One region of the Pseudoduganella sp. GW821-FHT11H04 genome, then DNA from elsewhere that is predicted to be linked to it. Evidence: predicted binding sites of a transcription regulator. Region 1 holds the regulator's gene; each other region holds the start of a gene.
What was found. The regulator FNR, encoded in region 1, switches genes on or off when oxygen is low (the NO sensors DNR and NnrR bind a similar motif). The targets are predictions, from matches to a motif close to TTGATNNNNATCAA.
Positions count from the first base shown of each region.

Region 2: a site for FNR is predicted at 1,059-1,072, ahead of AC1RTP_RS05005 (MBL fold metallo-hydrolase RNA specificity domain-containing protein). Genes of this name have one in related genera too.
Region 3: a site for FNR is predicted at 1,339-1,352, ahead of AC1RTP_RS01105 (universal stress protein). Genes of this name have one in related genera too.

Region 1 covers NZ_JBXARE010000019.1:83,350-85,614, forward strand. Annotated here, with positions in the region: gene AC1RTP_RS26255 (MerR family transcriptional regulator) at 1-220, shown strand, start outside; gene AC1RTP_RS26260 (carboxymuconolactone decarboxylase family protein) at 171-548, shown strand; gene fnr (fumarate/nitrate reduction transcriptional regulator Fnr) at 666-1,442, opposite strand; gene AC1RTP_RS26270 (response regulator transcription factor) at 1,544-2,179, opposite strand; gene AC1RTP_RS26275 (sensor histidine kinase) at 2,172-2,265, opposite strand, start outside.
Region 2 covers NZ_JBXARE010000002.1:264,682-266,946, forward strand. Annotated here, with positions in the region: gene AC1RTP_RS05000 (amino acid permease) at 1-958, opposite strand, end outside; gene AC1RTP_RS05005 (MBL fold metallo-hydrolase RNA specificity domain-containing protein) at 1,107-2,265, shown strand, end outside.
Region 3 covers NZ_JBXARE010000001.1:232,751-235,015, forward strand. Annotated here, with positions in the region: gene AC1RTP_RS01100 (response regulator) at 65-709, opposite strand; gene AC1RTP_RS01105 (universal stress protein) at 788-1,255, opposite strand; gene AC1RTP_RS01110 (protein phosphatase CheZ) at 1,597-2,265, shown strand, end outside.

The DNA of each region.
Region 1 (2,265 bases):
CTCCACGGCCGGCGAACGGCGCCAGATGCTGGAGCAGCATTTGGAGGACGTGCTCGCGGAAATCGAAACGTTGCGGCAATCGGCCGCCACGCTGCAGTGGAAAGTCGAGCATTACCGCTCTTTGGAGCAGTCCCTGGCGTCAGGTTCAACCACTAATGGAGGAATTGCTGATGACCACCAACCCAAACCGTTACGAGCGCGGACTCGAAAAACTGCGTGAGATCGATGGCGAGATCGGAGAACGCGTTGTAGCAAGCCTGGCCGAGATCGCGCCGGATTTTGCCCGCTACCTGATCGAATTCCCGTTCGGCGACATCTATTCCCGCCCCGGCCTCGACCTGAGAAGCCGTGAAATCGCGGTTGTCGCCGCGCTAACGGCAATGGGCAATGCAACGCCCCAGCTCAAAGTCCACATCCAGGCTGCGCTCAACGTCGGCGTGACGCGTGACGAAGTCGTGGAAACCATCATGCAGATGGCCGTCTACGCCGGCTTCCCGGCCGCCCTGAACGGCCTGATGGCCGCCAAAGAAGTCTTCGCGCTGCAATAAAGAAGTTCTTCACGAAATACCGGGAACTATGGGCTCGCTATTCCGTGAAGAACCATAAAAAAGGGGCAGCTGAGCTGCCCCATACACCCCCTACAGGTGAGAAAGCTGGTTCGTGGATCAGGCGACGGCCGCGTATTCTTGCGCCATGCCGCCGGAAGACATGACTTCCAGCTTGTTGCGGTCGATGATGCGCAGGTCGCGGTTATTCAGGACGATCGAGCCATCCTGGCGCAGGCGGGCCAGTTGGCGGCTGACGCTTTCCACGGTCAGGCCGAGGTAGCCGCCGATATCTTCACGCGACATGCGCAGCTGGAAACTGGTCGAGGAGTAGCCACGCTGGGCATAACGGCCCGCGAGGTTGAGCAGGAACATGGCCAGGCGCTGCTCGGCGCGCATATGGCTCAGGAACAGCATTACAGACTGCTCGCGCTGGATTTCGCGGCTCATGGTGCGGTGGAATTGCTGCAGCAGGCCCGGGATCTGCATCACTAATTCTTGCAGGCGGCTGAAAGGGATTTCGCACACTTCGCTATCTTCCAGCGCCACAGCATTGCAGGAATGCTGGCCGTTACCGATCGCTTCCATGCCCAGCAGGTCGCCGGCCATGTGGAAGCCGCCAATCGTCTGTTCGCCGCGCTGATTCACCTGGACGGTCTTGAAGTGGCCAAAACGCACAGCGTACAGGCTGTGGAAGCTGTCGCCGGTCTGGTACAGCGGCTCGTCGCGCCCCACGCGGCGGCGGCGTGCGATGATCTGGTCAAGGCGGGCGACATCGTCTTCGGCCAGGCCTTGCGGCAGGCACAGTCGATTGAAACTGCACAGCGAGCATTTTGCAGCGACTGGTGCGCAGGATTTGGTGGCGTTTGCAGGGGTGATTGGGATGACCGGGCTCATGATGCTGCTCCTTGTTTTCGATGGGAGAAGTATCTCCCTCGGCATCATTTCCCGGTATCAAGCATCCTGTGTAGTTGTTGTAGTGGATCCCCTACAAGGCATCAGATCAGTCCATGCTCCAGAGCGTAGCGCGTCAGCTCAGCATTGCTGGACATGCCCATTTTCTCGAGGATGCGGCTGCGGTAGGTGGTCACCGTGTTCGGGCTTAAATGTAGTTTTTCCCCTATGCGAACCAGCGACTCGCCTTGGGCGATAAGCTTGAAAACTTCCAGCTCACGGTTCGAAAGCTCCTCGTGGTCGCCGCTTGGGCCGCCCCCAACCAGGGTTGCCAATTTTTCAAGCAGAGCCGGGCTGACATGCTTGCCGCCGGATGCCGCCTTGCGCACGGCCTCGATCAGGGTCGAGGTCGGGGCATCCTTGGTCAGGTAGCCGGAGGCGCCTGACTTAAGCGCCCGCACGGCGTAAATCTCTTCCGAATAGGTGCTGAGCACCAGCACCGCCATGCGCGGGTATTCGCTGCGCAGGCATTTCAGCAAATCCAGTCCATTCTTGCCCGGCATTTTGATGTCGACCAAAGCGACGTCGAAACTCCGCTCAGCCGCACGTTCCATGGCTTCCACGGCGTTGCCGGCTTCGCCCTCCACGCTGATATCGGTCGCCGTGCCCAGCATCAGGCGCACGCCGTTGCGCGCGATAGCGTGGTCGTCGACCAGCAATACGGTGATCTTGTCACCCATTTTTATCCTCCAAAGGCAGGCGCAGTTGCAGGGTCGTACCCTGCCCCGCCTTGCCGCTGATATTCAGCTCGCCGGCGAAGCGGCGC
Region 2 (2,265 bases), on a different contig from region 1:
CCTTCAGCAGCGATTTAGGTGCATTGCCTTGCTTGGCCAGGCCGTACAGCATGCGGCTGTTGGAGTACACGCCGCTGTTATAGACCGACAGGGCGGCAGTCAGCACCACGACGTTCAAGGCATTTGCGACCCAGTTGCTATTCAGGGCGTGGAAGATCATGACGAAAGGGCTTCCTCCAGTGGCGACTTTTTCCCATGGGTAGAGCGAGAGCAGAACGCCCAGTGCGCCGACATAGAAAATCAGGATACGGTAGATGGCCTGGTTGGTGGCTTTTGGGATGGTTTCCGACGGGTTGCTCGCTTCGGCGGCGGTAATGCCCACCAGTTCCAGTCCGCCGTAAGAGAACATGATGACGGCCATCGCCATCACCAGCCCCGATACGCCATTCGGGAAGAAGCCGCCGTGCTGCCACAGGTTGGCCACAGTGGCTTCCGGGCCGGCATTGCCGGAGGCGAGCAGGTAGCCGCCGTACAGGATCATGCCCACCACGGCCACCACTTTGATAATGGCGAACCAGAATTCCATCTCGCCGAAGGCACGCACATTGGCCAGGCTGATGGCGTTAATCACCAGGAAGAAGGCGAGGGCGCTGACCCAGGTCGGGATGCCGGGCCACCAGTACTGTACGTAGATGCCAACCGCCGTCAGTTCGGCCATGCTGACCAGGACGTACAGCACCCAGTAGTTCCAGCCTGACATGAAGCCGGCCAGGTGGCCGCAGTATTTGTCGGCAAAGAAGCTGAAGGAGCCTGCCACCGGCTCGTCGACCACCATTTCGCCGAGCTGGCGCATGATGAAGAAGGCGATGAAACCGGCGAGCGCATAACCAAGCAGCACGGACGGTCCGGCCATCTTGATGGTTTGCGCGATGCCCAGGAATAGGCCTGTGCCAATGGCGCCGCCCAGTGCAATCAGCTGGATATGGCGGCTTTGCAGGCCCCGTTTCAGTTCTGTCATGTATGGCGTCCCGGTGTGGATTTGGTTAAAGGCCCTGATTCTACATCCTCACACGGCAACAATGTCATTTTCGCACTGCCGGATTTTTCGAGGCTTCTCCTTGATCTGGATCAAACAAAATGTGCGAGGCCTTGGATATGCTGCAAATATGCTCACATTAAGATTCCTCGGCGCCACCGGCACCGTTACTGGCTCTAAATACCTGCTGCGCTTCGGCGATGAACAGGTACTGGTTGATTGCGGCTTGTTCCAGGGCTTCAAGCAGCTTCGCTTGCGGAACTGGGATGCTTTCCCAGTCCTGCCGGCGGCCATCCGCAGCGTGGTCCTGACCCACGCTCACCTCGACCACAGCGGCTTTTTACCGGTGTTGGTCAGTGCCGGCTTCCGCGGCAAGGTGTATTGCACTGAGGCCACGCGAGACTTGTGCGAGATCCTCTTGCCGGACAGCGGTCGTCTGCTTGAAGAGGAGGCACTGTATGCGAACCGCCACAACTTCTCTAAACATAAGCCGGCCTTGCCGCTGTATTCCGAAGCCGATGCCTTGCGCGCGCTGGAGCACCTGGAAGTGATCCCGGTCGGCCAGGAGTTCTCGCCGGCGCCGGGCATGACGGCCCGCTTCCAGCTGGCTGGCCATATCCTAGGCGCGGCATCGGTGGCGCTGCGCTGCAACGGCCGCAGCATCATGTTCTCCGGCGACGTGGGACGGCCCAACGATCCGATCATGCGGCCGCCAACTGTGCTGGGAAAATGCGATTACCTGGTGGTGGAGTCGACCTACGGCGACCGTCGCCACGACCCCGCCGACCCTAGCGGCCAACTGGCCGATATCGTCACCAAGACGGCGGCACGCGGTGGCGTGACCGTGATTCCTTCCTTTGCCGTGGGCAGGGCGCAGGAACTGCTGTATGAAATCTGGAAGCTGAAGCAGGCTGGCGCCATCCCTGCCGCGCTGCCGATCTATCTGAATAGCCCGATGGCGGTGGATGCGACCCGTCTGTACATCAAGCACTGCGCCCAGCACCGGCTTGACGACTCGGCGTGCGAGGCGCTTGGCCACGTGGCCCATATCGTCAACAGCGTGGAAGAGTCGATGGCGCTGAACCGGCGACAGACGCCGATGGTCATCATTGCGGCCAGCGGCATGGCGACTGGTGGCCGCGTGCTGCATCATCTGAAGGCTTTTGCGGGTGATGCGCGCAACACCATCCTGTTCGCTGGTTTCCAGGCGGCGGGTACGCGCGGCGCTCGCATGCTGGCGGGTGAAACGTCGGTCAAGATCCATGGGGAATATATCCCGGTGCGGGCGC
Region 3 (2,265 bases), on a different contig from region 1:
CTGAATATGACCGTAGGAGGGTAGAGGGGAGTTGTAGGAATTATCCTAAAATCAATCTTGCCAATCAGGCTTTGAACGGTGTCAGCAGCTTGTGCGCCACTGCGTACTGGACCATTTCCGAGAGGGAAGCCATGCCCATCTTCTGCATGATGCGGGTTTTGTGCGTGCTGACAGTTTTTACGCTCAAATGCAGGCCGTTGGCGATTTCGGTGATGGATTTTCCCGACACCAGCAGCGAAAACACTTCGAATTCGCGGTCGGAGAGCTGTTTGTGCAGCAGGGTTTCGGCCGGCTGCATGATGTTCAGCGCCAGTTGCTCAGCCACTTCGGTGGAGATGTAGGGGCGGCCGGAGGCGACCTTGCGGATCGCGCCGACCAGCTGGGTGCCGGCGCTTTCCTTGGTCAGGTAGCCCTGGGCGCCGGCGCGGATGGCGCGCACCGCGTATTGCTCTTCCTCGTGCATGGTGAGGATGAGGATGGCAAGCTTGGGGGATTCGCTGCGGATCTGGCGGATCAGGTCGACCCCGCTGCGCCCTGGCATGGACAGGTCAAGCAGCAGCAGGTCGAAGCCGCCCTGGCGGATGTGGTTGAGGACTTCGAAGCCGTCGATGGCTTCGCCTACGATGTCGATGTCAGGAGCCCCGTCGAGAATGCGCTTGAGCCCTTCGCGCATGATGGTGTGGTCGTCTGCGATGACAATACGAATCATAGTTCCTCAAAAAATTGTGTAAAACTTCTCTCCCCGCTCCGGCCGGCGGGGCCGGAGCGAGTCGTTACGCCAGGCATATCAAGCCGGGCGCGGGTCTTTGATCAGGCGGTGCACCAGCACCGGGATCTTGGTGTGCGACAGTACCTTGTTGGTCACGCTGCCCAGCAGCAGGTGGCCCCAGCCGCTGCGGCCGTGCGAGCCAATGAAGATCAGGTCGCAGTTGCTTTGGCTTGCGACATCGACGATCTTCAGCGCTGCGCTTTCGGCGAAGGCGGTCATGCCCTCGGCCCGTACGCCTTTCCTGGCGCAGGATTCGAGGATGGACTGCACATGCTCATTGCCGGCACGCTGCATCGCCGCCCGGTACTCTTCCTCGCTGGGATAGCTGGGCGGGATGATCTCCACGTAAATCGGGTACTGGTATTCCGGCGCTACGAACAGGGCCAGCACCTCCGCCCCCAGTTGCTGGGCGAACTCGACCCCGGCGCAGGCGGTCTTGCTGGATACGGCCGAGCCGTCCGTCGTGATCAGGATTTTCCGATACATATCTCAGCCTCCTTTAACTATTAAAAGAGCCGTTCCTGCCTTCATTGTAGCCCCGTTTATCAGTATTGTTCTGCTGTAAAGAGTTGATAATTATCAAGAAACTGTCATCGGGGCATCGCAGAAAGCGCAAAATCCCGCGATTTCAGTGGCTTGCAGCGCGTATTTCACATAATCCGCAAATACAACAGTACACTTGCTAGACTATGGCCCGCCACCTAAGTGATTGAACAGAGGGGCGGCCCCCTGTTACACTCGCGAGAGAGCTTTATTTATTGCCGAGCGTCAAATTTGACAATCTTTCGGCTGCAGGAACGTTTGAAATTTATGGAGAAGCAGGAATTATGACCGACGCCGCTGATGATTTCGATGCATTATTTGAGGAAGTATCCGCGCAACGGGCGAATGCGCCTGCACCTGCTCCAGCTGCTGCTCCGGCAGCTGCAGCTTCCGATTCGGGCGATTCGGATGACCTGGAAAGTCTCTTTGATTCCGTAGCAGCGGCGAACAAGGCGCCAGCTCCGGCTGCAGCAGCTGCGCCGGCAGAGGCAGCCGCCGCGCCGGCCGAAGGCGGCGAGCACGCCGAAGGCATGTTCGAGCGCTTGGGCGGCATCGTGCGCCTGCTGCACGACTCGCTGCGTGAACTCGGCTACGACAAGGCGCTGACCGAAGCGTCGACCCAGATCGTCGATGCGCAGGATCGCCTGGAATACGTTGCTTCCCTGACCGAGCAAGCCGCCAACAAGGTGTTGAACACCCTGGACGACGGCATGCCGGCACAGGAAGTGCTGTCCAAGAACGCCAAGGAAATGGAAGAGCGCTGGGCGGCCCTGTTCGCGGGCAAGCTGAGTATCGAAGAATTCAAATCCCTGGCTGGCGATTCGCGCGCGTTCGCGGCCAAGGTGTCGGAGGCGACCGAGGCTGAGAAAGCCCGACTGCTGGAAATCATGATGGCCCAGGACTTCCAGGACATCACGGGCCAGTTGATCAAGAAGGTCGTTGCCATTACCAAG